One region of the Sporosarcina sp. P20a genome, then DNA from elsewhere that is predicted to be linked to it. Evidence: riboswitches for the same ligand, from Rfam matches in the RefSeq annotation. Region 1 holds a riboswitch; each other region holds the start of a gene.
What was found. Region 1 has a riboswitch for cobalamin ahead of CSV72_RS04015 (S-layer homology domain-containing protein). Riboswitches for the same ligand answer to the same signal wherever they lie in the genome.

Region 2: it holds a riboswitch for cobalamin, as region 1 does, so the genes downstream of both, metE (5-methyltetrahydropteroyltriglutamate--homocysteine S-methyltransferase) here and CSV72_RS04015 (S-layer homology domain-containing protein) in region 1, are expected to answer to the same signal.
Region 3: it holds a riboswitch for cobalamin, as region 1 does, so the genes downstream of both, CSV72_RS09760 (hypothetical protein) here and CSV72_RS04015 (S-layer homology domain-containing protein) in region 1, are expected to answer to the same signal.
Region 4: it holds a riboswitch for cobalamin, as region 1 does, so the genes downstream of both, CSV72_RS13340 (ABC transporter substrate-binding protein) here and CSV72_RS04015 (S-layer homology domain-containing protein) in region 1, are expected to answer to the same signal.

The regions. Positions count from the first base shown of each region.
Region 1 covers NZ_PDYT01000002.1:123,243-131,291, reverse strand. The annotation lists gene CSV72_RS04025 (3-isopropylmalate dehydrogenase) at 1-100, shown strand, start outside; gene CSV72_RS04020 (hypothetical protein) at 195-1,451, shown strand; cobalamin riboswitch at 1,580-1,775, shown strand; gene CSV72_RS04015 (S-layer homology domain-containing protein) at 1,962-5,165, shown strand; gene CSV72_RS04010 (S-layer homology domain-containing protein) at 5,177-8,049, shown strand, end outside.
Region 2 covers NZ_PDYT01000005.1:55,268-63,316, forward strand. The annotation lists gene CSV72_RS07295 (acyl-CoA dehydrogenase family protein) at 1-731, shown strand, start outside; gene CSV72_RS07300 (SLOG family protein) at 728-1,285, shown strand; gene CSV72_RS07305 (hydrolase) at 1,333-1,872, opposite strand; gene CSV72_RS07310 (malate synthase G) at 2,012-4,201, opposite strand; cobalamin riboswitch at 4,593-4,725, shown strand; gene metE (5-methyltetrahydropteroyltriglutamate--homocysteine S-methyltransferase) at 4,874-7,168, shown strand; gene ribH (6,7-dimethyl-8-ribityllumazine synthase) at 7,531-7,998, opposite strand; gene CSV72_RS07325 (bifunctional 3,4-dihydroxy-2-butanone-4-phosphate synthase/GTP cyclohydrolase II) at 8,011-8,049, opposite strand, start outside.
Region 3 covers NZ_PDYT01000009.1:78,194-86,242, reverse strand. The annotation lists gene CSV72_RS09765 (sugar diacid recognition domain-containing protein) at 1-443, opposite strand, end outside; gene CSV72_RS09760 (hypothetical protein) at 519-1,793, opposite strand; cobalamin riboswitch at 1,967-2,143, opposite strand; gene CSV72_RS16745 (hypothetical protein) at 2,311-2,481, opposite strand; gene mdh (malate dehydrogenase) at 2,859-3,809, opposite strand; gene CSV72_RS09750 (BMC domain-containing protein) at 3,865-4,206, opposite strand; gene CSV72_RS09745 (EutN/CcmL family microcompartment protein) at 4,181-4,486, opposite strand; gene pduL (phosphate propanoyltransferase) at 4,503-5,387, opposite strand; gene CSV72_RS09735 (BMC domain-containing protein) at 5,421-5,705, opposite strand; gene CSV72_RS09730 (aldehyde dehydrogenase family protein) at 5,729-7,198, opposite strand; gene eutL (ethanolamine utilization microcompartment protein EutL) at 7,272-7,916, opposite strand; gene eutC (ethanolamine ammonia-lyase subunit EutC) at 7,933-8,049, opposite strand, start outside.
Region 4 covers NZ_PDYT01000020.1:20,533-28,581, reverse strand. The annotation lists gene argS (arginine--tRNA ligase) at 1-1,448, shown strand, start outside; cobalamin riboswitch at 2,166-2,292, shown strand; gene CSV72_RS13340 (ABC transporter substrate-binding protein) at 2,433-3,419, shown strand; gene CSV72_RS13335 (FecCD family ABC transporter permease) at 3,412-4,404, shown strand; gene CSV72_RS13330 (adenosylcobinamide amidohydrolase) at 4,407-5,879, shown strand; gene cbiB (adenosylcobinamide-phosphate synthase CbiB) at 5,879-6,832, shown strand; gene cobD (threonine-phosphate decarboxylase CobD) at 6,819-7,892, shown strand; gene CSV72_RS13315 (bifunctional adenosylcobinamide kinase/adenosylcobinamide-phosphate guanylyltransferase) at 7,874-8,049, shown strand, end outside.

The sequences.
Region 1 (8,049 bases):
TTACGGCATGCAGATAGCATACTATCTATTAATAAATAGCGTCATCGTTTTTTCAATTGCCATTTTAGCAACTGTCAAAAGAAAATTAACGGCTTGGTAATTTTAATACTTGAAATGTACTATTAAGCTAGCCATTTAGATGAAAACCAGTGCATATATGAAGAACAACTACTAAAATAGTGGGGTGTAAATAAATGACTCGTCGAATAGCAGAACAGTTTCTGAATAAATTAATACCATTGGATACTCAAGATATAGCAGATGTATTGAATAGAAAAGTGAGTGAAGCTTCATATGATAATAGAAGTTCTTTCCTATTATTACGGCTCAAAAATAGAACTTCAGCCGAACTGTATGATCTTTATACACGAGATGAATTAATCGAAATGATTCTGCAAATTGAATTGCCACAAACAACGGAGTTTTTTGTAGAGCGGGGATTTGTCCATAAGGTCATCGAACATCCTTGTATTCGTTGTAATTTGAAACGAGAGCCCCAGGAGTTTACATACAATATCGAAATTTGTAGGGAATGTTTGCATACTAGTCCTAAGAACGAGTTGGTCGAGTATATATTCCGTTTAATAAACTATATAGATTCGAACCAAGCAACACTAGTTCATGCGGATTTACACTTAAAGAGTACTGCTGAAATTCACATTGTGTTTGCGAAATATGAATTGATAGATATGATTTTGAGATTGGCATCTGACTTTGATTCAACGACCAATGAAGAAGAGCGACTAATTCAAGAAATCGATTGTGAACGCCTACTGAATGACTATCCAATAGATGAACTGGTGAAAAGTGTAAGAAGGTTTTTAAAAGGTTCGAAAAAAAGAGACGAGTTATGGAGAAAATACGTGCCTGACTATATGAAGCAGCAATACAGTGATTGGGAAACCGGTTCACTACAGCAAATATATACTGAGGCTAATAGACTTATTTCAACACAAGGTAAAGTTGCACGCGAACAACTGATGAGCTTTGCCTCAGATCTTTCACGTATCATCTTTGACAATAAGAATGAAAATGAGATAGATGATGAACCGATTCATAGCCTTGACGAAGTAGAAGCTCATATTACATTTGCAGTGGAAATGGTCATGTTGCCATACCTTGATTTATTGGATCAAATTGAAGAGGCAGAAGGTTTGGCACGTTTTAATACTTTAGCGAACGACCAATTAGCTAATTCTATAAAATCGGAAATAATAGCTCGAGATGCTGGGGTATGTGTGATCTGTACAAGTAACACAGATATTCATGCTCACTTTAGAATACCTCAAAAATATGGGGGACTACACCAATTAAATAATATAGTGACGTTGTGCAATTCTTGTAAACAAGTAGTTGAAACAACAAATATTCGCGCTGCCGTCACAACGGGAATTTTTAATTACAATAGAGCACTAGGAAGAAGATTGCTAAAACAAGAGAAACGGAGTTAAGAAAGTAATGTCTCTCTAAATGTGAAAGTGCAAAGCAATTTCTTATTGGTAAATCTCACTAAAACAGAGCTTCAATCTAGTTATACTGTCTATTGATTTTACACCGCAAAACCTATATGCTTAGTAGCAGTTATATAGAATATTTTGGTACTTTGCCTAAATTGCAAAGATTAAAAAGGAATCAGGTGCAAATCCTGAACGGTCCGGCCACTGTAAAATGGGAAGTAACTTCTAAATAATTAGCCACTGGTTAAAAAACTGGGAAGGCAGAAGGTACGATATATCCCCATAAGTCAGGAGACTTGCCAAAGTATGTAAACATGACACCTTCCGGTAAAGGGTGAATTGTGTATCATTCAATTGGCGTAGTATATTTATTGAACATACATGGTTCCCATCTCTCTTTTTCGGAGATGGGGACTTTTTTATGTAAAAAAATAGTAAGGAGGGGAATCGAACGAGGAATAAATAAAAAATTCAAACAAAAAATAAAACTAAAAGGAGAATAAAATGAAACGTATTGTAAAAGCGATATCGTTGATGTTGCTGTCGTTTGTGATGGTACTTTCTATGATGCCACTACAGTCACTAGCCGCCGCATTTGATCCGAAAACTGATTATGAAAGCCTTGAAGCAAGATTTTGGGAGGATGAAAAGCCACCTATTGGCTTCTATATCAATGCTTCTGCTCGGTACATATTAGAAACGGTACCAGAGCCGGCTATGGGTACAAGTTCAGGTGAGTGGTCTGTTATGGATTTACTCCGCGGGAAATATACAGGATATGATTATATCAATTATATTCCTAATAACTATTTTGAAGATTATCTAACGCGTATCGAAGGATATGTCACAGACAAAAAAGGGAATCTTCACCGAGCAAAATCTACAGAATGGTCGAGATTGATTTTAGCATTATCCTCACTTGGCTATGACATTAAAAACGTAGCGGGGTATGACTTTATTGAAGAGCTTTCTAAATCACATAAATTCTCCTATAGACAAGGAATCAATGGTCCTATTTGGGAAATTATCGCTCTGAATACAGGTAGATATCCATTATTACCAGCAGATCCTCAAAATGAGGATGCAAATACTTTTGGAAAAATGATTGATCATATTTTGAATTTGGAAATAAATGAATCTAATGGTGGTTGGGCTCTAACAGGAAAAAACCCTGATCCAGATATTACAGGAATGGCACTTCAAGCTTTAGCACCCTATTATTTAGACGAAACTTTGTATAAAAAAACAGGAGCAACGGCAACGTATAACGAATTTGCGAAATCTGTAGAAAGAGCCATTTTTGTGCTATCTCAAATCCAAAAACCGAACGGTGGATACCATAGTGTAGGAGCGCTGAATTCTGAAAGTACTACACAAGTTATTGTAGCGTTAACTGCATTAAATATGGATCCGATGTCGTCCAATATCAACTTACCTAGAATTGGTAAAATTGCAAACTTTATTACAGAAGGCGCCATGCAAGATGGAGTTTGGTCAAATAATATGATTGACGGCTTGTTGACATTTTGGGCTCCCAATAGTGGTGCTGCGAAAGGTTCTACTCCTGAAGTAGGTGGATTCAAGCACGTCACGACAGGATATGATGGCGGTGGTGGATCCGGAACGGGTGTCAATGGAATGGCTACAGACCAGGCTTTATACGGTTTGATTGCGTATGATCGTTTTCTGAAAAAGGAAAAACCGCTTTATGACATGAGGGATATGACAAATGGCGAATATAAAACGATGAAAGCGAAAACACACAAAGTCACATATACCCACAAGCGAGCGAGCGATAGCTCGGTGGAAAAATTATCACCTTACGCCTTGTTGACTATACCAGAAAAAGCGAATGTTGAAAGTTGGAACACAAAGGCGGATGGTACAGGATCCAGATACTTGCCGGGTGAGAAATTAGTCATGCCGGAACACGATATTATTTTGTATGCCCAAACAGATGTAGAAGGTGAAACAGGAGATGTTCAAGGTGTTCAAAAGGTCATAGATCTGATCACAGAATTGCCTGAAGCGAACATGCTGACAAGGGAACATGAAGGTGAAGTGTTACGAGCGAAAGCATTGTACGAAAAACTATCAAGCGAAGATCGACTGAAAGTGAAGAATCATAATAAATTGGTAGTTGCAGAAGGAAGAATGAATCAAATACTAGCGCAATATGATGATGAACTAAAAGTTGATAACCTGATCCAAACAATCGATTCACTCGTAGCGGTCGAACCACTTACTGTCGATTATGAACTAGCAGTTGGCAATGCGAGAAGAGCATATAATGCATTAACCGCGGCACAAAGACTTAAAATTACGAATATTAGACAGTTGCAAAACCTTGAAGCGAAGATGGCCATCCTCGTTAGCCAAAACAATAAAGAAGATGATGCCTATCAAGGAGCGATAGGTGAAGGTGAGAAGACAGTGGATACGGTCATTCGCTTAATCAAAGCGTTACCAAGCGTTGACAAATTAACGCTAGAAGGAACAATAGAAGTAAGAAAAACTAGAGTCTATTACGATGCATTGACAGATGCACAAAAGAAAACTGTCACAAATCGTGATAAATTATTCACGCTTGAAAAGAGACTCGATGAATTAGTGAAAGAAGCGTTAGAGAAAGAAGATTTAGAAGATGATACAGATTTCGATTCGTACGATGAAATGGTCATCGTCGGAAAAACATTACGCATCAAATCCAATAAAAGTGCCGGTGCTTTCAAGATGGCAATCCCACTAACTGTATTGGAATTCGCTGACAAACAAAAGCTTGCAAAACTTGAAATAACGGATGAACGTGGCGTGAAAATAAAAATGGATTTACAGGAACTTCAGCAACATCTTAAACAACAAAAAAATATTGAAGCGATCCATGTGGAAATCACACAATATAACTTTGATACAGGTTTATTCACTCTTACGTTACAAACAAAAGATTCAAAAGGATACACACGCAACATACAGACGAACAAGAGTTATATACAAGTTACAGTTCCGTATAGGTTCTTTATCGACGGTAAGGATTTGAATAAAAAAGTCTTGTTGAAAAAAGAAGACAATGGAACGAAAGCTGTATCCCATATTTCAAATACAAAGGAAGTCACGATTAAAGTAAAAGAGGCGGGAACGTATAATTTTGCTAACCCAGACGTGGAATTTGTAGATATCGATAAAATTTCTAATAAAGATGAGATTCTGTACTTAGCCAATCGTCAAGTAATCAAAGGAAAGCCAGGCGGTATCTATGACCCACGCGCTCAAATTACACGCAGTCAATTTGCGCTAATGATTTCACGCGCATTGGGATTAACACCAAGCTCAAAACCCTCTCCATTTAAGGATATGCGCGGTAAAGAAGCGGAAGGCGCTGTGCAAGCATTATATGAAGCGGGGATCACAAATGGTACATCTCCGACTACCTATAATCCGGGAGGTAAACTGACGAGACAACAAGCTGCGATGATGATGGCACGAATTTTGCGCTATACAGAAGCGGATATCGGCTCAGTTAAGCCAAACACCAATTATAAAGACGTTCATAAAATTTCTAAAGAAGCGCTGCCAGATGCAGGTTTATTGAATAGTTTGGATATCATGACAGGTAATCTATCAAGAGAATTCATGCCTGCTTCCAACCTAACGAGATCACAGATGGCTAAAATACTGAAACGCACATTAGGCGTATCGGAAATGATGTAGGAGTGATGGGATTGTATCAGCAATGTAAACGGGTCGCTATTAGCTTTCTAGCTATTCTATTACTATTCACACAGTTGATCGGAGCAGGATGGGGTAATTCATTTACCCCGGTTGCTCATGCGGACACACAAGATCAGTCGATTACATTAAAAGTCGGGTTAAAAGATTCGATAGAAACAAAATCCGATAAAATCACTTTTGACGTGTGGGCACGTGATGCGGATGATAACAAAATCCCAGATAAACATGTGGATGTAACGAATAATGAAAAGCCGGTAGGTATTAATTGGACGGATTCAGAAAAAACAAGTTATACCGCTAACTTAAGTGAAGGTACAAATCACTTGTTGGTGAAGGTAGATTTTAATGATCAACAACTAGAAAAGCGGATTACAGTTAAATATGAAGAAGCAGCCATAGGCGATGTCATTGGGGAATTTACTTTTAGTATGGATGCTTTTATAGTAGGGCTTGATTATTTGATTGAACCAGTCAAAGTTCCCATTATTAATGGAGATAATGCAGCCAAACATTTGGATCGCATATTAAAAGAGTATGGCTATGAATATGAACATACAGGCAGATTAGATAGTAGTTTTTATTTAGCAGGAGTGAGTGAAGGAGCGCTAATCGGAAGAGAGCCAATTATTCCGCAAGCTGTGATTGATGCGTTTAAAGCTGAATCTAGTATGCCTCCTACTACAGCAGGTTACGACTCGAGTGATCCGTGGTTAGGAGAGTTTGAGTTTAATCACTTGTCTGGCTGGATGTACGCAGTCAACAATGTGTTCCCTAACGTAGGTTTCGCAGATTATTATATAATGAATGATGACGTAATGCGTGTACAATTCACTGTGAATTTGGGAAGTGATATCGGTGGCGGTTTTAGTTCGATGTTTCCAAAAGTTAACAAAGACTCTCTAACTGACATCATAGCGGAAGTGAACAGTTCCCCGAAGAAAGATTCCATTCTCAGTGTCAAGGAAATTCAAACAAGTTATACGAATGCACTTGAAGTGTTACGCACAGTCGATGCGAGTCAAGAAATCATTGATACAGCAGAAAAAAGTCTTAGAAATATAGTGGATAAAACAGACATAGAATCTATCGATCAAAATGCTGCACAAGCAGTGATCAATAAAATTGAAGAATTACCATCTATAGAAGCTCTCCAACTGACGGATGAAGCTAAAGTGAATGAAGCGCAAACAGCATTTGATGAACTAATTAGACCCCAGCAAGAGCTAGTGACGAATAGCAATCTATTACTCATATTGCTAGAAAAACTGGACGAACTACAAAAAGCGGCAGATCAAGCAGATGCAGAGGCAGCAAAGGCTGTATATGATGAAATCGCCACATTGCCTTCAGTAGAAGAAATTAAGCTAGCAGATGCTGCGTTAGTAATAGAAGCACAAAAAAAATATGATGCATTAACCGAAAAACAAAAAACGTTAGTAACAAATACAACTCTACTAACCGAGTTGTCCAAAAAACTAAAACAATTACAAGATGCTGTCGATCAGAAAGTAGCACAAGATGTAATCGACCAAATTACCACACTGCCAGCTGAGGCAGATCTGACCAACGCAGAAGCAATCAATGCTGCACAAGCAGCGTATGAGGCTTTAACTGCAACACAAAAAGATTTAGTAACAAATAAAGAAAAGTTAGAAACTCTAGTTCAAAATCTCCAGAAATTGCAAGTTGAAGTCGCAGTTGTGCAAGCAGTGATCGATCAAATCGCCGTACTACCAGGCAAAGAAGCACTTAAGCTTACAGACGAGTCTACAGTGAAAGCAGCACTAGCTGCATATAAAGATTTGCCGGAAGCTCAACAATCGAAAGTAATAAATATCCAAAAGCTAGACGAATTAGTAACACAACTAGAAAAGCTAAAAGCTGACGAACTGGCAGCAAGCCATGTGATATCTCTCATCGCAGCGTTACCAAATCCATCATCTGTCAATCTATCGGATGATGTAAGAGTTCGTTTTGCGAAAGTGGAATATGACGCACTGACTTCTGACCAAAAGCAGTTAGTAACTAATAGCGAAAAAATCACTGATCTACTCTCAAGAATCGCAACCTTACAACAAGATCAGTCGCTAGCACAGCGAGTTACGGCGATGATTAAACAATTGCCAGCTGAAAGTAACTTGTCCTTATTAAATAAGGACGCAGTTATAGCAACCCGCAATGCATACAATGCATTGAGCGGGAGCCAGCAAAGCAATGTGACAAATGTTGCGAAATTAGTCAACGCAGAAGCAAAGATTGCAACGCTTGAAAAAGAACATGCTAAAATCACTGTCACACTCATTATCAATGAAATCGCTGCACTTCCGGCAAGTAAAGATTTGACCGTAAACAGCGAAGATACGATCCGTTCGATTCGTAAAGCCTATGACGAATTAACAAAAGAACAGCAAACTGACGTGACGAACTATGCAAAACTAAAAGAAGCAGAAGCTATAATGGTCGAGTTGAAGAAAGCAGACCAAAAGATTCCGGAAGACCTGAAGGAAAGTGTGAAAGGCTCTGTCGGTATTGATGAAATTAAAGAGAACAAACTGACGAATACATTGGAAATCGTTTCGAAAAGTAAGGAATCTGTTATAGGTGTCATATTCTCAAAAGAGCTAATTCAGAAAATTAACGACAAGAAACTACATCAAGTGCTCATAACTAGCTCGAATAATGAAACTTTGCAGATTCCAGCGGCAGTTTTTAAAAACGCCGTCTCGAACAATGCTAAACTATCTATACAAACAGATATCGTTACCGCTAATAGTCAAACTGCAGTAAACGTACAGATTGAAGAGATTCTAGCACTTGGAATCAAGCGCAGTATCACAATTCCTGAAACATACGTGAAAGTGTC
Region 2 (8,049 bases), on a different contig from region 1:
CAACAGCTGTACGCACTAATAACGGATGGATGATTTCAGGCGAAAAGACATTTACGACTATGGCACCTGCCCTTACCCATATCCTCGTGTCTGTTTGGATTGAAGAAAAACAAAAAACTGGTTTTTTCTTGTTACCAAGTGATACAGCGGGACTTTCCATCAGAGATACTTGGCATATGATTTCCATGCGCGGTACAGAAAGTCAGACACTTGTACTAGATCAAGTGGTAGCAACGGATGATCAGTTAGTTGAAGTAAATGAAGCACCGCGTGGCAACAACCAAAACGGCTGGCTTCTTCATATTCCCGCATGTTACATGGGAATTGCCCAAGCGGCACGTGATTACGCAGTACACTTTGCATCAACTTATCAGCCAAACAGCCTCAATGAGCCCATTGCTTCCCTTTTCAGTATTCAAACACAAATTGGGAAGATGGATTTAGAGTTGATTAAAGCACGTCATTTACTTTATGATATCGCGAGAATTTATGATGATCCTGCTCGTCGAGTTCATTTACAAAATGAACTTGGGGTAGCTAAATCCATTGTAACGAATAGTGCGATAGAAATTGTTAACTTAGCAATGAGGATTGTAGGCGCAAAAAGTTTGGAAATGTCGAATCCTCTTCAACGATATTATCGTGATGTGCGGGCTGGTCTTCACAATCCGCCGATGGATGACATGACAATTACAAAGCTCGCGCAGGCAGCAATTAGTGGGCAACAATGATTAAACGTCTACTCGTGAGCGGTTATAAAGCCCATGAATTAGGTATTTTCAATGAAGACCATAAGGGTATTCCTATCATCAAAAAAGCGTTAACAGATCAATTGCTATCTCTTCTAGACCAAGGACTTGAATGGGTTATAGTCAGTGGACAGCTCGGAGTGGAAACGTGGATTATTGAATGTGTGTGGGAATTGCAAGAAGACTACCCGAATTTACAATACGCGGTCATTACACCATTTCTTGATCAACAGTCGAAATGGAATGAAATAAAGCAAGAAACATATGAACAAATCATATCACTTGCAGATTATTCGGTAAGCCTGACTAACAAACCGTATGAAGCACCTTGGCAATTTGTAGAGAAAAATAAGTTTCTACTTCGAAATTCGGATGCTTTGTTACTCCTATATGATGAAGAAAATGAAGGTTCACCGAAGTTCCTTAAAAAAATGGCGGTACAACTAGCCGAGACAACCAACTATGAGTTATTGTCTATAACCGCTGATGATTTACAACTTATCGCGGAAGATTTACAGCGAGAACAATGGGAATAATAAAAAGCGAAATGCCAAAACTGGCATTTCGCTTTTTCTATTTGAATTTACTTAATTACTTTTAACACTTGCTTAAATTCATCTGTCCCTGCCTGACCAAGCAACTCATACAATGCTGTTTCCACACAAGTACCTGAGACACCAAGATGTTTCATCTTTTGCAAGCCGATCATTTTATTAGCTTCTGTTCTGGAAGTGACTGCATCTACTACTACTTCTACTTCATAGCCATGCTTCACAAGATCAGCCGCTGTCATGTAAACGCAAATATGCGTTTCAATTCCCGCAATTAATACTTGCTTTCTCCCCAGCTTCTCCAGTCGATTAACAAATTCTTCATTGCCCATTGCGCTGAATGTCATTTTTGCAATCGGTTGCTGGCCTTCAAGCAAGTTCGATAACGATTCAGTAGTCGGCCCTAGACCATCAGGGTATTGTTCTAGCCATAGAATTGGCACATCCAATACTTGTAATCCTTTAATCAGTTTTTCCAGGTTATCATGCAATTCCTTACTTTCATTGACAATTTGTGCGAGCTTTCCTTGTACATCTACTAGTACGAAAACCGTTTGATTTGTTTGCAACACGTTTTATTCATCCCCTTTTCTATATTCCTGCTAGTATAGCATGTTTACAGATTTATTAGAAAAATATCCATCTTTGTTTAATTACATAAAAAAACCGTCTCTCTTTCGTTAGTGAAAGAGAGACGGTTTGGAATGGTTATTAGTTTTGTACTGTCGCTTTTTGTTTTGCTTTTGCTTTAGCTTCAATACGTCGAGCATGCAAGATTGGCTCCGTATATCCACTCGGCTGTTCTGCTCCTTTAAAGATCAGGTCACATGCCGCTTGGAACGCGATGGAATCATCATAGTTCGGTGCCATCGGCTGATACAATTCATCATCCGCGTTTTGCTGATCCACTACTTTTGCCATTCGCTCCAAAGTTTCTTGGACCTGTTCTTTCGTACAAACGCCATGACGTAACCAGTTTGCAATGTGCTGACTCGAAATTCGTAATGTCGCACGGTCTTCCATTAATCCGACATCATTGATATCAGGAACTGTTGAACACCCTACTCCTTGGTCGATCCAGCGAACTACATAACCTAGGATTCCTTGTGCGTTGTTATCTAGTTCCGATTGTACTTCTTCAACAGACCAGTCCGCATTAGGTGCCAATGGAATATCAAGGATACCATCGCGGTAATCGATTGAACTATCGATTCCGGCTTGTACTTCTTTAACATTTACTTCATGGTAATGCAATGCATGCAAAATGGCAGCTGTTGGTGATGGAACCCATGCAGTGCTCGCTCCCGCTTTTGGATGAGCGATTTTCTGTTCAAGCATCGCAGCCATTAAGTCAGGCATAGCCCACATTCCTTTACCAATTTGCGCGTGTCCAGGTAGACCCGCTCCAATTCCTACTGCCACGTTTGCAGATTCATAAGAAGATAGCCAGTTAGATGTCTTCATATCCGCTTTGCGAATGACTGGGCCTGCTTCCATAGATGTATGGATTTCGTCACCTGTACGGTCAAGGAATCCAGTATTGATAAATGCAATACGCTCTTTCACTTCATTAATTGCAGATTTCAGATTCAGTGACATTCTGCGCTCTTCATCCATAACCCCAATTTTAATCGTATTGCGCTCAACACCTAGTAGATCTTCAATACGATCAAATAGTTTGTTTGCAAATGCCGCCTCAGCTGGACTATGCATTTTCGGCTTTACGATGTAAATGGAGTTGTGAAGCGAGTTTTTAAACTCTGCGTTTTCTTTAAAGTTATGCGTAGCAATCAAAGATGTAAGAACACCGTCCAAGATGCCTTCAGGTACTTCGTTGCCATTTTCGTCGAGGATCGCATTGTTAGTCATTAAGTGACCTACGTTACGTACGAACATCAATGAACGACCACGCAGCGTCAACTGCTTGCCATCACCACCAGTATACGTACGATCGGCATTTAGTTTTCTTGTAACTGCTTTACTACCGCGTTTGAATGTAGATTCCAAGTCACCCTTCATTAGACCAAGCCAGTTACGGTATACGCCAACTTTATCTTCAGCATCCACTGCGGCAATCGAATCTTCACAGTCCATCAACGTAGAGAGTGCCGCTTCAAGTACTAGATCTTTCACGCCCGCTTTATCACTTTTACCGATTGGATTATTCTTGTCGATTGCGATTTCGATATGCAATCCATTATTCACTAACAATACAGCAGTCGGCGCGTCTTCACTGCCGTTATATCCAACGAACTTGGACTCATCTTGCAATAGAGCTGTGTTACCGCTTTCAAGCTTCATTTGAAGTTTGCCTTCTACAATTTTATAAGCTGTTACCTCTGCATGAGAACCCTCAGCTAAAGGCGCTGCTTGATCTAATAAGTTCTTCGCAAAATCAATAACCTTCTGTCCACGAATCGGATTGTATTGAACACCAGCTTCAGCACCCGCTTCATCACTAATTACATTCGATCCGTAAAGTGCATCGTACAGACTTCCCCATCTAGCATTCGCTGCATTTAATGCATAACGAGCATTATCAATCGGTACTACCAATTGTGAGCCTGCTTGGTTTGCGACTTCATTGTCAACGTTAGCTGTTGTCACTTTGAAGTCTTCAGGAACTGGCTCTAAATAGCCAATCTCTTGTAAAAACTCTTTATATTTAGCGAAATCAATCTCGCCTTTATTATTTTGGTGCCATTCGCTAATGGTCTTTTGCAATTCATCGCGTTTTTCTAATAGCGCTTTGTTTTCAGGAGTAAGTTCATGAATGAGCGAATCAAAGTTTGTCCAAAATTGTTCATTTTGAATTTCTAAGCCCGGAAGAACTTCTTCTTTAACGAAGTTATATAGTTCTGTTGCGACTTGCAATTTACCTACTTTTTCATAGTTTGTCATGGATAAAAGCCACCCCTTAATATTTTTTGCGCTATTCTGTTGTATAACATATAGCGATGAACACCTATCATCGTCTAGTATTCGGCAACACCCCATAGCCTGTCGATCAAAAATCGACACATAAAAGACGAATGACTTCTTCGATTGAAGACGTGTTAGTACATATCATACCTAAAGTCTAGTTTACTTTCAACTGAATTGTGAAAATTTTCACATCATAGCTATTTGGATTTGACACGCGCTATTTTCAACAGTTATATAACAGTAGAGCTACTATTCCGTTTCATTATTTAAGTCCACTATTTTTTAAAAAAAGTATCCTTGATTAAATTCTGATAGCAAGTTGACACACTATTTTGCATGTGATAGCTTTAGAGACAATCATCTGAATTGAATAGTTTGAAAAGTAGGTGGAATGAAAATACTTTCATTTCTTAAAAGGGAATCCTTTCCTCGGAGCGGTCCCGCCACTGTGAAGACGCTGATGCGTCCAGCCAGACACCTGCCTATTTTTCATGACGCTTAATCCTACGGTGAATAGGGAAGTGTTAGACAGACGCAGTCTATAAACGCATGTTATTTATAGCATGTTATTTTATATGTACTCGCATTTCTAACATTTCCCCTAGAAATGTTTTTTTATTGCAAAAAATTTTAAGGGGGAAATTATCCATGGTAAAAAGCAGTATAGCGGGCTATCCCGTAATAGGTGAAAATCGTGAATGGAAACGTGCACTTGAGGCATTTTGGGCAAAGAAGATTTCAGAAGATGAGCTTCTTCAAACAACGAAAGAGATTCGCTTAGCGAACTTGAAGAAACAGCAAGATGCTGGGGTTGATGTCATTGCTGTAGGCGACTTTACATTGTACGATCGCGTACTGGATACGTCTGCGATGTTCGGAATTATTCCTTCACGTTATAACTGGAAAGGCGGACAAGTTTCTACTTCGACATACTTTTCGATGGCTCGCGGTAATGACGAGGCAGTCGCTTCCGAAATGACAAAATGGTTCAATACGAACTATCACTATATCGTGCCAGAATACGAACGTCAGCGTTTTGAACTGACTGAAAACAAACCACTAGCTGCATATCGTGAAGCAAAGAAAGAACTAGGTATTGAAGGTAAACCTGTTCTACTTGGCCCCTATACATTACTTAAATTATCTAAAGGGTTTGAAGATAAAGATGTACCATCCATCATCCTACAACTGATTCCACTTTATCAAAGAGTACTAAAGGAATTACAGGATGAAGGTGTACAATGGGTTCAAATCGACGAGCCTATTCTATGTACATCGATTAGCTCAGATGAAATGAAGACCGTTACAGAAATTTATTCACAGCTGACGAAGAATCTGAGCGGACTGAACATTCTTCTACAGACATATTTCGATTCAGTAGAACATTATACAGAAACAATCGCGTTACCAGTTGCAGCTATCGGGCTCGATTTCGTCCACGGGCTCGAGAAAAATCTGGAAAATCTGAAGCAATATGGTTTCCCTGGAGACAAAGTGCTTGCAGCAGGGATTATAGATGGACGAAACGTATGGCGATCAAATTTACATGAAAAACTAACATTGGCTGAAACTATCCATCAGCAAGTCTCACTTGATAAATTGTGGATTCAACCTTCATGCAGCTTGCTCCACTCACCTGTGACGACTCGCTCGGAACAGAAACTAGATCCAACTATCTTGAACGCATTAGCATTCGCCGACGAGAAGTTGCAAGAAATAAAAGCTATTCAAACAGCTCTACAATACGGAAAAGAAAAATTCACTAATGTATTTGAAAACAGTGAAGCAGCATTGACTGCATTTAACGCCCTTCCCGCACGCAATAATAAAGAAGTCCGTGAAGCGACTTCCGGAAGTCTACTTTCTGATAGTAAGCGGAATCTTCCATTTGCGGAGCGTAAAGTAAAGCAACAGGAAAAATTCCAATTGCCGCTCCTTCCCACTACTACAATCGGTAGTTTCCCACAAACACCAGAAGTACGGGCTACACGGAATAAATGGAGAAAAGGCGAAATTACGAATCAGCAATACAAAGACTTCGTTCATGCTGAAATTAAAGAATGGATTGATATTCAAGAGGACTTGGGACTTGATGTCTTGGTGCATGGTGAATTTGAACGTACGGACATGGTGGAATATTTCGGTGAAAAGTTAGACGGCTTTGTCTTTACTGAAAAAGCATGGGTACAATCCTACGGTTCACGTTGTGTTAAGCCACCAATTATCTTTGGAGATGTTGCGTTCACGAAGCCAATGACTGTTGAAGAATCTGTTTACGCGAAATCTCTTACTGATCATGAAGTAAAAGGAATGCTTACAGGGCCTGTAACCATTTTAAATTGGTCATTCGTTCGTGATGACTTGTCCAGAGAAGAAGTGACAAACCAAATCGCACTTGCTTTGCGTAAGGAAATCGAAGCGCTTGAGGCAGCTGGTATTCATATGATCCAAGTCGACGAGCCAGCACTTCGCGAAGGTCTACCATTGAAGAAAACAGAATGGAAACACTATCTAGATTGGGCTGTTAATGCATTCCGCGTATCTACTGCTTCAGTGGAGGATACGACACAAGTTCATACGCATATGTGCTATTGTGATTTCAACGACTTTATCGAAGCGATTAGCGCACTTGATGCAGACGTAATCTCTATCGAAACTTCTCGTAGTCACGGCGACTTGGTCGAGGCTTTCAATGAGTACCATTACGATAAAGGAATCGGTCTAGGCGTCTATGACATCCATAGCCCACGCGTCCCTGCAGTCGAAGAGATGACAGAAATTATCAATAAAGGTCTTGAAGTCCTAGAGCCTAACCAGTTTTGGATCAATCCAGATTGTGGTTTGAAGACGAGAAAGCGCGAAGAGACAATTGCCGCGTTAAAGAATATGGTGGTTGCTACTGTACAAGCACGTGAAAAGCTAGGCGTAGTTGGGGTAAAATAATGAATTTAGAACTGTCTAAGAAACTATACTGGTTTCTTAGATAGTTTTTTCATGGAGAGTTTACTTAAAGAGTAGCTGGCATTGGTGTTCGAAAGGGATTTTGCGCTTCGGAGGGGACGCGTTCTGGAGGGCCCGCGGTGAGACAACCAAAAGGGAGCTAGCGACCTGGTTGGCTCACCGCGAGCCCATGGAAAAGCGTCCGCCAGCTGGAGCTTTCATCCCTTCGCACACACAAACTCACTAACCCTTCCCAAGCACTCGCTTTTAAACTTAAACATACTTCTAAACTTAACAACACAAAAAAAGGATGCCCCATGAAGTTAGTAACTTCAGGAACATCCTTTTTTATTTCTACTCACTAATCAGTCAAACTGTTTCGCCAAGTTCGCCATCTCAATAGCAGACACTGCTGCGTCCCAGCCTTTGTTCCCCGCCTTAGTCCCTGCACGCTCGATTGATTGCTCAATCGTATCCGTTGTGAGTACGCCGAAGATTACCGGGACACCCGATTGCATGCCAGCTTGTGAAACACCTTTTGCCACTTCATTACAAACAAAGTCAAAATGAGGAGTCGCACCACGGATGACCGTGCCTAGTGTAATGACTGCATCATACTTTTTTGAATCCGCCATTTTCTTTGCGATCAATGAGATTTCAAATGCGCCTGGCACCCATGCTATGTCTACATCTGCCTCGTCTACACCATGACGTTTGAACGCGTCCTGTGCACCTGAAAGTAACTTCCCTGTAATGAACTCATTAAACCGTCCAACGACGATGCCTACCTTTAAACCCGTACCTACTAAATGTCCTTCGAATAAATTACCCATTTTCATCTCTCCTCATAAAGTTAATAAATGACCTAGTTTTTCCGCCTTTGT
Region 3 (8,049 bases), on a different contig from region 1:
TCCATAAACCGTTCATCTTTCCTTGATCCTGTCAGCCAGTCAAAGACGAAGAACTCTACATCACGTACTTTTTCATCCTTCTGCTTTCGTTTCAGCGAATCTTGAATGAACAGTTCCGCTACGCGTAAGATCAGCTGAGCCTGCGGATGAATCACGTCTGGATCACCCGTCACGCCAAGTACGGCAATTGGTTCTTCTTCAATAATGATTGGCAAGACAATTCCCCTACGGACCCCTTGCAGACGCTCCGCTTCCTCGTCTCCCATACGGAGCATCGTTTTCTGGCGCATGCTTAACAGTGCACCTTCATGGAACTGATTGATTCGATCCGATTCTGTGCTCGCTTGAATAAAGCCCCTTCTATCTGTTAAGATCACTTGCTGCTGTATCAGATTCGATAATTCCGTTACCATTTCATGTCCTAATGTATCAAATTGAAACACCTGTCTCACCTCGGATGGAAACTGCTAGTAATACTTAGTTTACGCCACTTCAGTTTCCACTACAATAAAGGAGATTCAGATAAGTCGGACTTCCGGAACTCCACTGCTCCATGCCTTTATGAGCAGCTGCAATAGTTCTGCTGTTTCAATGGTTGTAGACTTCTCTAGCGTGACAGATCCGCCTTGATCGGTATGGCGCTGTTCTGCAGTTATTCGGTCAATCATCGCGATTTGTTGTTGTTTTGTCGCCTGACTTATCGAACGATGCATTACCGAAGCCGCTTTGCGCAAAGGTATTTGCATTCCACTTTGACTAGATGCATTCTCCAAGTACCGATTAATTTCTACAGCTACTTCTTCAACAAACAGAATGGCCTTCTCTGAATGTAAACCAATTTGCTGATCGGCTATAGCGGTTTCCCAACCTGCCACTTCAATTTTTATAGTATGCCCCCATATACTTTCAATGCCGTTTAGTAAACGTACAAGTATGGTACAAGTACGTTCCAACTCCGTTTCCTGCATTACGTACGGTAATTGAATATACGAGTATAATACTGCTTTTTCCTGTCGTTCTTTATCGGGAAAATGTACTACAATTCCTTCACTTCCAAGCAGCCGTTTCATCAAACCAATGGCTGAGACTTTTTTATGAGTAATAGAGGAGCTGCCAATGGTTTGAGAATACCTTTCACTGTTAAAGTCTCCAAGGGAACATCCCAGACTGCGTTCTACTTGTTCAGCATCAAATAAACGCCAAGAGCCGCACGCTTTTACTTGTTCCATAAAATAATCAGGTATACGTATATGCTTTTCTTTTACCTTGCTTGATAAAAATGATTCAATTCTGTCGTCAGCAATATCCATAGTATATTGCTGTACTCTCGTCTTTCGCTGATAAAACGTCTTACCAAAGAACGACATGATTTCTGCTGGTAAAGTCACATAGCCATGGCTCAGTATCCAATATGCTTCCTGTACTTTCTGCAAGCGCCGGACAGTTTCATTTTGCATCGCAGCCATTGCAATGAGCATGAGCCGTTCCTGCGGCAGTCCTATCCGCTGATTATAATAATCAGATGTTACAAATTCATTCATATACTGCTGCAATTGTGCAGAAGGTATCAATCGATCGCGTTCAGCTACGATCTGTAAGCCGAGCCATTTAATTTCACTTGCCGAATAGTTATAGATCCATTGACCGTATAATCCGTCTTGTAACAGCTTCCGTACCACTTGATGAAATCCTGAATACACAGGTCTACCACGCCGTTGTTCTGCTTGTTTATACAATATCTGCAATAGCGCATGTTCATGTATTCGTTCCTTTGTCTGTTCAAATACTCTCATGTCGTAGTCTCCTTTCGTAAACAACAAAAAACAATCATTCCGCCTCTTCGGCAAGATGATTGCAATAGTTGTGAATGAGGAAACAAATTCAGGCAACTTGAATACACTCCATACAAAAATGCATAGATACAGATACCTTTTTTGCTTCCACTCCTCAACCCCCGAAGAAAGTGTCGCTTTGACGATACGTGGCAGGTCTCCTGGCTTCACTTCATCCTTCCGCCAATGCCTTCCCATGTCTCCATAGTGGCTAATTCTAGCGGTCGTCCGTGTGTACAGTTGCGGGGACAGCTCCGGTTTACGGATTCCCTTTTATACCTTGATAGGTACCAGCGCATCGTGCAAACTCATTTATTTGATTGACTTCATTTTATCATGGATAACATAGAGAGTGGTAGCGTTTGTTTTCAATAAGAACGAAGACATAACTAAACAGGGTGCCTATGCAGAAAACTACTGTGAGTACATCCACAATCGTTTTTTTGCTAGGCACCCTGTATCGAGCTTTCGTCATTATTTACATTAGTTGTTGTTCGCATAAACAGCCACACTCCGCCAATCCTTGAACATATGCTTCTTCCCATGTGATTCCGTGGATGAAACCATTCTCCGAGTAGCCTGTGATCAAATAGAACGTCTCGTTTTGCTCTGGTAATGATGAATTGCTTTGATAGGTGTTGTTATTCATAATAATTACCTCCTGGACTTTGTATTTTTCATAGTATATGCCATGTCGGGGAATTAAAGAACATTTTCTAAGCTTCTATTTATAAAAGGCTGATTGACAGCGCTTACATTTGGAGAGCCAAAGAAAATAAATTCTTTATATATTTCCGAGCTAGTATATAAAGGCACACTCTATTATTCAGTTAATTCTTTTTATTGTATCACGTAAATAAATAAATGTAAATAAATAAGCGATGATTTCCTATTAACTTTTGTTAGTTTTTAAAATTAACCTATGACTTCTTTATCATTCATCGACTGAAATGTGCCTAAAAAACTTCTTTATATACAAAAACATCTCCCTAAGTCCACTTTACGACTTAGAGAGATCAGTAGTTATTACGACATTTGTTTTTCACAAATTTCGATGACTGCTTTGACAGAGTCAGCTGAATGATCGAGTGCTTTTTGTTCGTCTTCTGTTAACGGAAGTTCAATTACACTCTCAATACCATTGCCCCCAAGAACAGTAGGCACACCTAAGTAGATATTTTGATATCCATATTCGCCTTCTAAGTAAGCGATAGATGGCATAATTCGCTTTTTATCTTTGATAATTGCTTCAGCCATCTCCACCAAAGCGGCAGCAGGTGCATAATACGCACTACCATTACCTAGCAAAGAGACGATCTCCCCGCCACCTTTTCGAGTACGCTCCACAATTGCTTCTAGTCGTTCATTCGAAATGATTTTATCCAACGGAATGCCACCAGCATACGAATAACGCACAAGTGGAACCATATCATCACCGTGCCCACCAAGAACAAAGCCCGAAATATCTTCTACAGAAATATTCAATTCTTCTGAGATGAACGTATTGAATCGTGCAGTATCGAGCACACCTGATTGTCCGATTACACGATTTTTAGGAAAGCCAGTTGTCTTATAGCAAACATACGTCATCGCATCTACTGGGTTACTTAAAATTAGCACGATACTGTCTGGAGCATAGCGTTTCACTTGTTCAGAAACAGAACGCATAATCTTTGCATTGGTCGCAACTAAATCATCACGACTCATGCCTGGTTTACGCGCGATGCCTGCAGTAATGATAACCATTGCAGCACCTTCAATATCCTCGTAATTTGAAGTACCTGTAATACGGGAGTTGAACTGTTGCACAGGACTTGTCTGAAGAAGATCCAGTGCTTTACCTTTTGTCGGATTGGAGAGGTCAGGGATATCAACTAAGACGATGTCGCCTAATTCCTTCTGAGCCGCCATCAATGCGGCAGTTGCCCCTGTGTGACCAGCTCCGATGACTGCGATCTTATGTCGTTTGAAAGCCATGGAAATCACTCCTTTCTATAGATTTCATTATGAAAAGTATGCTAATAAGCATCCGTCAGTCTTTCTTCGGTGCCTTCTTAGCTTCTGTAGATTTCTTTATTTGTGGAATTTCTGGAGTAGTCGGCGCTAGGGGTTTCACCATGCCGTATACTGAATCATCAGGACGCGGTATCACATGCGCACCTAGCAATTCACCTACACGCGCTGCTGCGTCGCGACCTGCATCAACAGCTGCCTGAACCGCACCGACGTCACCTTGAACAATGACCGTGACGATTCCGCCATCCACCATCTCCTGTGATACTAACTCCACATTAGATGCCTTCACCATTGCATCCGCCGCTTCAATCGATCCGATCAATCCTTTTGTCTCAATCATTCCGATCGCTTGACTCATGTATATCACCTCTCTTTACTTCTGTTGAATCGATAATACCAATAATGACCGCGTCGATTGGGATCGGGTTTTCTTTCGGTAAAATAAAACGTGAAGAACCGCCACTCGTAATGAGTACCTCGTCACCAACCCCTGCTCCAATACGATCCGCCGCGACCATATGCGACTGTATACTATTGCCGTGCGCGTCAATCGGCTGGATGATTAACAACTTAAGTCCTGATAATCCATCCTCTTTACGGGTTGCCCATACATTACCAATCACTCTACCCATTCGCATGCGTAATCACCTTTTTCTACTTTCTACTCGTTATCGTTTTACCGAGCTCTCGTGCTGTATCTCTTGCTAATGCCGTAACAATTGTACCTTTATTGATGACGATCTCTTTTTCTGAAATCACTGCTACGTCTTCCGCCGACAAAAGCTTTTTTGTGAATTCTAATGCCTTCGGAATACTTACTGGATGAGATGTCTTTACTGTTTCTATTTTCGTTTCCGTCACCGCTTGCATAGGTATCGTTTCTTTAGCATCATTCGACTTCACGAGACGACCAATCGATCCCTGTGTAATGAAACCTGCATTCGCTTCATCAGTATCGATATGCATTTCAAGACGATATCGCTCATTCACCCGAATACGTACATTACGGAATGAAATGGATCGCACTCCGTCTGCTTCCACCGTGACGTATTCACCGTCCTCCACGCCAAAACGCGTAGCATCTGTAGGTGCCATATGGATATGCGCTTGTGCAATAATTAGACCTTGGTTTATATGCACACTACCTTTTGGTCCAATTAAGGTAATGGGTGCAGATCCTTCTATATTGCCGGATTCCCGAAGTGGGGGCTTGACGCCGAGCTTCATGGCATCCGTAAAGCTGACCTCGACTTGAGTCGCTTTTCGGACAGGTCCTAAAATACGTACACGTTCAATACTGCTTTTAGGTCCTGCAATCATCACCGTTTCATTGGCGGCGAATTGGCCCGGCTGTGAAAGCTCGGACCGCTGTGTCAATTCATACCCTGCACCAAACAATACTTCCACATGTTCAGGCTGTAAATGTACGTGACGGGCGGAAACCGCAATGGGAACCGCTCGTTCCGGCAATTGAACGGGAGTTTTCCCCAGTTGTCCAAGAATTTCTCCGACAATCTGCTCAATCAATTGCTGATTCATTTAGTTCACGCCTTTCTACTGTGTCAGCAGTGATTATTCGCTTTTTGGTAACATCATTTCTAATTCATTATGTGGTCTTGGGATTACGTGAACTGAAAGCAATTCACCCACACGTTGTGCAGAAGCCGCACCTGCGTCTGTTGCTGCTTTTACTGCGCCTACATCGCCACGTACCATAACTGTTACAATTCCTCCGCCAACATGTACTTTACCTACTAAGTTTACGCTTGCCGCTTTCACCATTGCGTCTGCTGCCTCAATTGCACCGATTAACCCTTTAGTTTCTACCATTCCTAATGCTGTACCTTCTCTATTCATAATAAATTCCTCCTAATAGTGTTTTATTTTGTAAGTTGTTTAACGATTTCACTGACTAAGTTCTGTACTAATGCTGGATCAATGTTGCTCGTTGTTGATGCCGATACATTGTTCATCACACTGGATACAAGCTGATCATTGGAGCTTTCTACCGGCTCTGAGTGCTTCGGTAACTGTACTTCCTTCGTACCGTATGCCATCCGCTTAATGTTCAGCAAATGCTTAGCTGTGACATTGTCTGATGTGATATTGCCACCGAAAGTTCCGCACCCTAAAGTGAATGATGGCATTAAGCCCGTCGTACCACCAACTGCTCCAATGGAAGACATCGTGTTGACCAAAATACGTGATACTGGCATTTCCATAGCGAATTCACGAGCTACTGCATCGATTTCCGTGTGTAGTGCCAAGCTGTGTCCACGTCCACCAAGGTTCAGCAATTCGAGACACACTTCTTTCGAATGCTTCACACCATCGACGATATACATAGCGAAAATCGGTGACAATTTCTCCAATGAAAACGGTACATCTTTGCCGACTTTTGTTTCCATCCCAACAATCAGGCGCGTGCCTTCTGGTAAAGAAATACCTGCCATTTTGGCGATGAACTGTGGGCTCTTACCGACCACTTTCGGATTTACCTTACCAGGTACTGGTGAGATGACACCTTCCATAATCTTTTTCTCTTCATCCGATAAAATATACGCGCCGTTTTTCTTCAGCTCACGCGTTACGAGATCTACGACGTGCTTATCGACAACAATGGCTTGCTCCGTTGCACAAATTGTACCGTAATCGAATGATTTGCTGTCGACGATATCTTTTACCGCTTTTTCAATCTTTGCGGAACGTTCGATATAGACCGGAACATTACCAGGACCGACACCGTATGCCGGCTTACCAGAGCTATACGCTGCTTTGACGAGTGCACTACCGCCTGTTGCTATGATGAGATTGACATCTTTATGTGACATCAATTGCTGCGTTGCCTCCATCGAAGCCAGTGTTAGACATTGAATCAAACCTTCCGGAGCACCTGCCGCGACAGCTGCTGCGTCACATACTTTTAATGCTTCGTGTGTGCATTTCACTGCATATGGGTGGGGACTCACTACAATGGAATTTCGCGTCTTCAATGAAATTAATGTTTTGAAAAATGCCGTAGATGTCGGATTAGTCGTCGGAATGATAGCGGCAACTACACCGAACGGAGCGGCTATTTCCACGACTTTATTCAAATGATCTTCTTTGATGACACCAACTGTCTTCAAATCTTTAATGCTTTCATACACATCGCGTGAACCAACTTCGTTCTTGATTTTCTTATGAGCTGCTACCCCCATACCCGTTTCATCTACTGCCAGCTGCGCAAGGCGACCGGAATGTTCAAAGGCAGCATCGGCTACGGCTTTGACGATCTTGTCGACTTGTTGCTGGGTATAGCCCATGAATTTCTGTTGTGCTTCTTTTGCAGTTTGGACGGCCGTGCGCATTTGCTGCAAGGCCAATAAATCATTATCCACTAATTGAACCAAATCAAAACACTCCTTTCTGCATGCTTCTCTATCAATAACTTAACGGATGATCCGCCATGTTCTGTACGGCTTCACGGAACGCGTCAGCTGCTGCTTCACAAGAAGATTGACTGCCTGTGAGCAGACCGCCACCGAAGTTTGTTTCAGAAGGAGGCGCATAGAGTTCGCATAATGTGACATCCGCAGCTTTTAAGGCCGCATCCAAACCGATAATCGCTTCAAGAGGTGGTGCAATCAAGTATGCAATCGATTGGCCGACTGGTATGTTAGCCATGTCAGCCAAGTAACTACCACAGCTAGAAATCGTATGCGCATATAACGCATGATCCGGGTTTCCATTGATTGCTTCGAAATACGCTTCGTGCTCTATAGTGATACGAATCGTATCAAGACCACTTTTCACTTCTTCCGGTGACGGTCCAGCAATGATTCCGATAAACTCACCAGACAGCGGTCCGGAAGAATATGCGGCACCTGCGTAAAAACTTTTCGCGTAGACTACTTCCACGTCGCTATGCTTCGTAGCTGCATCAATTGCTGTATAACCAATGTCATCAATTGTCGTTGTCATCAATCCAAGACTGCGTTGATATGGCTTCAGTTCAAACTTCTCAGCCAGCTCTGGACTAACGTTTGGAATGACTTGCATCGACAAGATGTCCGCGTGGATTTTCATTCGTCCTCCCCCTTCCTCAACCTTCTTTTTGAACAAGCGATACACCGCTCGCTTCGTATTTCAAGATTTTCTGAATGATCGTTCCGAGGAATGCCCCCGCTTCAACAGGTGGGATTCCTCCTTTATGGATATT
Region 4 (8,049 bases), on a different contig from region 1:
ATACGACGAACACCGCAATCGACTCCATTGAAATTGCTGGACCTGGTTTCCTCAATATCCGTTTAAAAACAGACAGCCTCGGGGATATCGTGAAATCTGTCCTCGACCAAGGAGCAGACTACGGACGTTCAGACAGCGGACAGCAACAGAAGATTCAAGTTGAATTCGTCTCAGCGAACCCAACAGGCGACTTGCACTTAGGACACGCACGCGGGGCTTCCCTTGGTGATTCATTATGTAATATTCTCGACAAAGCTGGCTATGACGTAGCACGCGAATACTATATCAATGATGCGGGTAATCAAATAAATAACTTAGCGTTATCTATTGACGTTCGATATTTCGAAGCGCTTGGATTAGAAAAAGAAATGCCCGAAGATGGCTATCGTGGTGCAGATATTATCACGATCGCAAAAGGCCTCGTCGAACAATACGGCGACAAGTATGTCCATGTTCCAGAAGAAGAGCGACTGGCGTTTTTCCGTGAACACGGCTTGAATATCGAACTGGATAAACTAAAGAAAGACTTGGCAGACTTCCGCGTTCATTTCGACCACTGGTTCTCGGAAACGTCTCTATATAACAATGGCAAGATCGAAGTCGCACTCAATAAACTTCGTGAAAATGGTCACGTCTATGAAGAAGACGGTGCCACTTGGTTCCGTTCCACTACATTTGGCGACGACAAAGACCGTGTGCTGATCAAACAAGACGGTTCATTTACGTATTTAACGCCAGACATCGCCTATCACCAAGATAAATTGAGTCGCGGATTCGATAAACTCATCAATATTTGGGGAGCGGACCACCACGGATATATTCCACGTATGAAAGCGGCAATCCAGGCACTTGGCTATGACCGCGATACGCTTGAAGTAGAAGTGGCGCAAATGGTTCAGCTTTATAAAGACGGAGAAAAGTTCAAGATGAGCAAGCGAACAGGAAAAGCGGTCACACTACGTGAACTTGTAGAAGAAGTCGGCCTAGATGCTGTACGTTATTTCTTCGCGATGCGCTCAGGCGACGCACAAATGGACTTCGATCTAGATTTGGCAGTATCCAAATCCAATGAAAACCCTGTCTACTACGCACAATATGCGCACGCGCGTATTTGCTCAATCTTGCGTCAGGCAAAAGAACAGAACGTAGAAGCGTCAACAGACAACGTCACGCTATTGCAAGACGAAAAAGAGCTAGAGCTACTAAAGAAACTCGGAGACTTCCCGAAACTAATTAGCGACTCAGCTCGCATGCGCGCACCACACCGGGTGACAACATATATCCAGGAACTCGCGGCTACATTCCATAGTTTCTACAATGCTAATAAAGTGCTCGATCCGGAAAACAAAGATCTTTCCGAAGCGCGTTTGGCTTTGATTACAGCAACTAAAACTACGATTGCCAACGCGTTGAAACTGGTTGGCGTTAAAGCACCTGAAAGAATGTAATATGTTGAAAATGGCCAAGCGGGTTTACTGCTTGGCTTTTTTGCTTTCGCTTTTTGAGGGGGAAGGGGAAGAGCAAAAGCCGTCCTCCGTAACGGCTCTCACTTCGCTTCACTGGTGTTCCTTTCTGAGTTAGAGAATGAAGTTCAAGAGCTTACAAGCAATTGTTTTCTAAGGTTGTGAGAGGAAAAGCACCGTTACGCTACGTTCCAGGCGGACGCGTTCGGGAGGGCTCGCGGCAAGCCAACCAGGTCGCTGCGCTTCCTTTGGTTGTCTAGCCTGTCGAGCTGATCCTCCCCGAGTCGCCGCCTTGCACTTCGCTTCACTGGTGTCCTTTCTTGAGTGTGAAAGTGAAGTTCAAGGGCACACCTCGTGTTTTCTTGTCATATCGAGTAGGGGATGTAATTGATGCGTTGCGTACTTATCTTGTTGAAAAAATGAATATGTCCAAAAAGTTCCAATGGCCCTAGACGCATCAACAACTTAAAAGCGGTTCAACCTGCCAACACAACAAAAAGTAAGGAGTGAGGCGGAAGCAGGGGGCGACTCCGGGAGGATCAGCCTGACAGATGAGACAACCAAAGGGAGCAAAGCGACCTGGTTGGCTCAACCAAGGCCCTCCGGAAAGCGTCCCCCTGCTGGAGCCTCACTCCCAAACACGTTTCAATCTCCTCCTATCCCCTGTACAACCACCGCTATTATCGCTATAATAAGTCATAATTACATATCTTCTGAAAAGGTTCTCGAAACTTGAGATGAAAAGCGAAATCGGTTCAAATCCGATGCGGTCCCGCCACTGTAAGTGCGATGCACAAGCCAGGTCACCTGCCTTTTTAGAAAATGAAGTTCCGCGGCAACCTACGAGGATAGGTACAGTGGAAGAAATCATGCGCTGATTTCATCCCACCTAATCCTTCGAACTATCGGAGGTTTTTTTCATGTCTGCGGCTTGCGTAATGCACCACACATATTAGAGGAGGAACACACATGAAGAAGTTTTGGCAACTGATGCTGACAGCAATGATCGCGGTACTACTACTTGCAGCATGCGGAAGCGACAGTAAAAAAGAAGAAACACCGGCAGATGAAAATCAGTCTGGCGAAGAATCGAAAACAGAACAACAATCAACGGATACAACGAGTTATCCATACACGTTGACAGATGCAACCGGTGAAGAAATTACATTTGAACAAGCGCCGGAAACTGTCATTTCATTAATTCCAAGCAACACGGAAATTTTATTCGGTATTGATGCAGGTGATCAAGTTATCGCAGTAACAGAAAACGATGACTTTCCTGAGGAAGTAGCGGATCTTGATACAGTAGGGGACTTTACGGTCAACGTGGAAAAAGTCATTTCATTGCAGCCGGAAGCGGTATTTGCACATGAAATGATGATGGGTTCGAATGAAGAAGGTTTGAAACAAATTCGTGACGCAGGCATCCCGGTAATCGTCGTACCGAATGCGGGAACTTTTGATGAGACATATGAAACAATTGAATTGATTGGTAAAGTCATGGACAAAAATGTGGAAGCGAATCAAATCGTTGAAGATATGAAGACAAAAATTGCGGATATCGAGAAGAAAGCAGCGGACATCACGGACAAGAAGCGCGTGTTTGTTGAAAACTCCGATGCACCTGAAATCTATACGCCAGGAACAGGGACATTCCCTCAGCAATTCTTGGATATGATCCACGCTGAAAACATCGTGACAGAAGAAGGCTGGATTATGATCAGCCCTGAAACAATTGTAGATGAAAATCCGGATGTGATTTTAGCTATATATAGCTATGTTCCGAACGTCGTAGAAAATATTAAAACGCGTGACGGGTTTGATGCGGTGACTGCGGTCAAAGAAGATCAAGTTATTCAACTGGATGAAGATATTACAAGCCGTACAGGTCCACGTTTAGCTGATGGATTAGAATTGTTTGCGAAAGCAGTCTATCCTGAGGTATTCGGTGAATAAAACCGCTCTCGCCTATGTCGTGTCGATTGCCACATTGCTTGTGGCGATCTGGCTCGGCGTATCGATCGGTACAGTGAAAATACCAATAGAGACGCTATGGAATCAATCGGATGCGACTGCGAGTAATATTTTGTGGAAGATCCGTATGCCGCGTGTGTTGCTGGCAGGAATCGTCGGTGCATCACTGGCTATTTCAGGAGCCGCTTTCCAAGGGCTATTGAAAAACCCATTAGCTGATCCTTACACCCTCGGAGTGTCATCCGGTGCCTCTGTCGGCGCCGTGATCACACTCTTTTTTGGTATTTCACTACCGATTCTTGGCGCATTCACCTTACCCGTATTTAGTATGATTGGTGCCGCGGTGACGATGTTTCTAGTGATCGGTTTTGCACGTCTCGTCGATCGGTCAATGAAAATGGAAACGATTATTTTAACAGGAATCATATTTGGTTCATTTCTCGGTTCCGTACTGTCGCTGATGATTGCGTTAACGCAAGAAGAACTCCGTCAGATTGTCGGTTGGCTGCTTGGTAGCGTATCGATGCGCGGTTGGAATTATATTGTAATGGTACTACCGTTTTTCATCATCGGCTCATTCATGCTGTGGCTCAATCGCCGTGAATTGAACGCTTTATTATTCGGTGAAGAACGTGCACATCATCTCGGAGTCAATGTCAAACAGCGTAAATTGATGATTTTGCTAGGTGGTTCGGTATTAACAGGTTCTGCTGTTGCTGTATCTGGAACAATCGGCTTCGTCGGCCTAGTTGTACCTCATATGACACGCATGTTATGGGGCTCCGATCACCGTCACGTATTGCCGTTATCATTATTTAACGGTGCTTCATTATTGATCATTTGCGATCTCGTAGCACGAACTATTATTTCACCGGCTGAATTACCGGTCGGTGTCATTACAGCATTCATTGGCGCTCCGGTGTTTGCCTATATCTTTTACAAACAACGTAGAAAAGGAGCGATGTGAAGATGTTACAAGTGGACAATTTATCGGGAGGCTACGGTAAGGAACCGATTGTGCGAAATGTGTCGTTCCACGTGGAAAAAGGAGAAGTTCTTGGGATTTTAGGGCCGAATGGTAGCGGGAAATCTACGTTACTGAAAATCATCTCGGGAATTTTGCCGAAACAAAGCGGTAAAGTGATGATTGCAGGTAAACCTTCTGGCGCCTATACCCAAAAGCAGTTTGCGCAACAAGTGGCCGTCTTGCCACAGCTTCATGCGCACGCCTTTTCCCATAGCGTCGAAGACACCGTCGCTCTCGGTCGTTATCCATACCAGTCGGGGATTTTCTCGAGCTGGTCGGAGCTAGACGAGCAAGCGGTGCAGGAAGCGATGAACCATACAGGTGTCACGCGATATGAAAATACCGCGATTGAATTATTATCGGGTGGCGAGCAACAACGCGTATTCGTTGCGCAAGCACTCGCCCAGCAAGCACCCATTTTATTATTGGATGAACCAACGAACCATCTCGATATCGCACATCAACAGCAATTGCTCGATACGATACGCAATCAAACGAGACAGAAGGGGATCACGGTCATCTCAGTATTTCACGACATCAATCTGGCCGCTCTCTATTGTGATCGTTTGTTGCTGTTAAAGAACGGGGAAGTAGCATCCATCGGCACGCCGCAAGACGTCGTACTTGAACAGGAAATTCATCATGTGTACAACGCGCGCGTCAAAACACAGCCCCATCCTGAAATGCCGAAGCCTCAAATGACGCTGTTGCCGAACTTGCAAGAAAAGGTAGAACGGTTTTGTGTAAAGAAAGCAGATGTATTGATTCAGCAAGATCACGTCTTGTTGCAATCAAGCCAACCACTGAAGACGATTTCTTCCGCAGTTCATAATGCAGGACTTGGCTGGTACCGGACGTTCGTCAATCGTGGCGTGCGTGCGGATTATATGATCGAAGATGTACAAAAAGAGAACACGGATTACTTGCGTGCGCTAGGTTATCATCTGACAGATACAGTCGCCATGATGACTGCCGTTAGTCCGGAGCATGTTGAAGTGGAGGAATACGAAGGAGAATTCGGCTCGATTGTCGTAGCGGTGACAGCAGGTGTCGGAAACGCAGTGGACGTTTCGAAGTCCTGGCAACGTGAAGATATTCCTTACATCGGGACGATCAATACATGGGTCTTCATTAATGGTGAATTAAGTGAAGAAGCTTTCGTCCAAGCATTGATTACCGCAACAGAAGCGAAAGTGAAAGCGTTACAGGATGAGCAAGTGAAGGATCCGGAATCCGGCACGGTTGCTACAGGTACTTCGACAGACAGCTTGCTGATCGCGTCTACCCAGCAAGGAGAACACTTGCCCTACGCTGGACCGATAACGCAACTCGGGAAGTTGATCGGTAAAGGGGTTTATGATTGTACGGTGCGAGCTATTCATTCGTATCGATTAGCAGTAGGTGAACGTACATGATCCCTGCACATTTTATTGCGATCGCGATTGGCATGGTGCTCGACCGACTCATTGGTGATCCTCCGAACTGGCCGCATCCAGTCAAGTGGCTAGGTACGACAATTAGTAATTTGACAAAGCTATTGAATAAAGGCCGTATGCGCACTGTAAAAGGTGCGATTTTATGGTTGCTTATTTGCATGACGACGTTTTTTCTCGTCATTTGGCTCGTCAGTATCGCGTATCGTCTGCATCTGTTCGCAGGCATCGCAATCGAAGCGCTACTCATTGCGGCGGGTCTTGCGCAAAAGAGTTTGCGTGATGCAGCATTAGTAGTCTATGAGCCATTGAAGTCAGGAGACATGAACGAAGCACGTAAGAAACTTAGTTGGATTGTTGGCAGGGATACGAAGAAGCTTGATGAGAGTGAGATATCCCGTGCTACGATTGAAACGGTTTCGGAAAATACGTCTGACGGAATTACGGCTCCATTATTTTGGGCATTCTTGCTCGGAGCACCAGGTCTGTGGTTGTATAAAGCAGTCAATACACTCGATTCTATGATCGGGTACAAAGATGAGCGTTACCGTGAATTCGGAAAGGTTTCGGCTCGTATGGATGATCTCTTTAACTGGATACCTTCAAGAATTACCGGATTGCTCATACTATTGTTCACTCCAAATGAAGGTGGACATTCATTGAAACAGCGGATTAGCGGCTGGTTAGGCGATGCCAAAAAGCATATGAGCCCGAATAGCGGCTATCTGGAAGCAGCAACTGCATGGCAACTTAATATCCAGTTAGGCGGCAGCAGTACATATCGCGGAGTAGTGTCGGAACGGGCGGTACTTGGTCCGGCAGTCATTGCGAATAAAGAACATATCCGTTCCGCTACGTATCAAATGCAAGTCGTGTCTTGGACTTTCTGGTCACTAGGCACAGTATTAGGAGGGATTTTCTATGCGATTGCCTGAACACGGTGCGAACAGCAAACGATTGTATGCATCAATGAATATCACGATGCCTGATGAAGTGCTGGATTTCAGTGAAAATTGTAATCCAGCAGGACCTCCACCGTCCGTAGTAGAAGGGTGGCCAACGTTGATTTCGACCCTCAACAGCTACCCAGATCCAGACGGTCAGCCGTTTCGTTCGGCGGCTTCGGTTTTTCATCAAGTAGACGAACAACAAATACTCGTCGGCAACGGTGCGGCAGAAATACTATCTTTATTGGCGGGTAGCTACCGAGGGAAACGCGTCCTCTTAATTGACCCAACCTTTTCAGAATATCGCGCCACGCTTGAAGTGAACGGCGCAGAGGTCATATCGCTTCAAGCTAGTGAAGCAGAAGGTTTTCAATTGCCTATGCGTCAGATTTTGGAGACGTTACCTGAAGCGGATGCGATCTATATTTGCACACCCAATAATCCGACAGGCTTGTTGCCTACAAAAGACGAGCTACTGACGATTATAGAAGCAGCTAAAAATAGTTCGACAGATGTTGTGCTAGACGAAGCGTTCATTGATTTCGTCGATGAATCAAAGTCCTTTATTCCGCAAGTCGCGAACTATCCGAACTTGTTAATTGTTCGCTCGATGACGAAAATGTATGCGATTCCTGGTATCCGTCTAGGGTATCTAATCGCACATTCCGAACGAATCGGAATACTGAAAAGAAGAGCTTCCCACTGGCATGTCAACGGGCTTGCTGCTGAAATCGGTGTGTTATGTTTACAGGAAGAAGTGTATTGTGAACAAGCGATTTTGCATGCGCAAACAGAACGTTTGAAGATGACGCAGTTTTTGCATTCGCATGGCTGTGAAGTACTCGACTCTTCGGCAAACTATCTTGTCATGAAGCCTAGGCAAGATGCGAAGAAGCTGTATAAAGATTTATTGAAACAAGGCATCGTCCTGCGCCATTCGGAAAACTTCCGCGGGATGGACGGGCGCTGGTTACGGATCGGCATGAAGTCCGAACCCATGATGGCTACACTGCGGGAGGCGATGGATCAATGGTTCAAGCGACAGTAACGTTTATCAGTGGCGGTGCGCGCAGTGGAAAAAGTGCTTATGCAGAACGTCTGCTTACGAATCAACCAGCAGGTCGCCTCGTCTATATTGCTTCCGGTGTAGCAGCCGATGAAGAGATGAAGCAACGGATAGAGCAACATAAAGAAGATCGTCGACA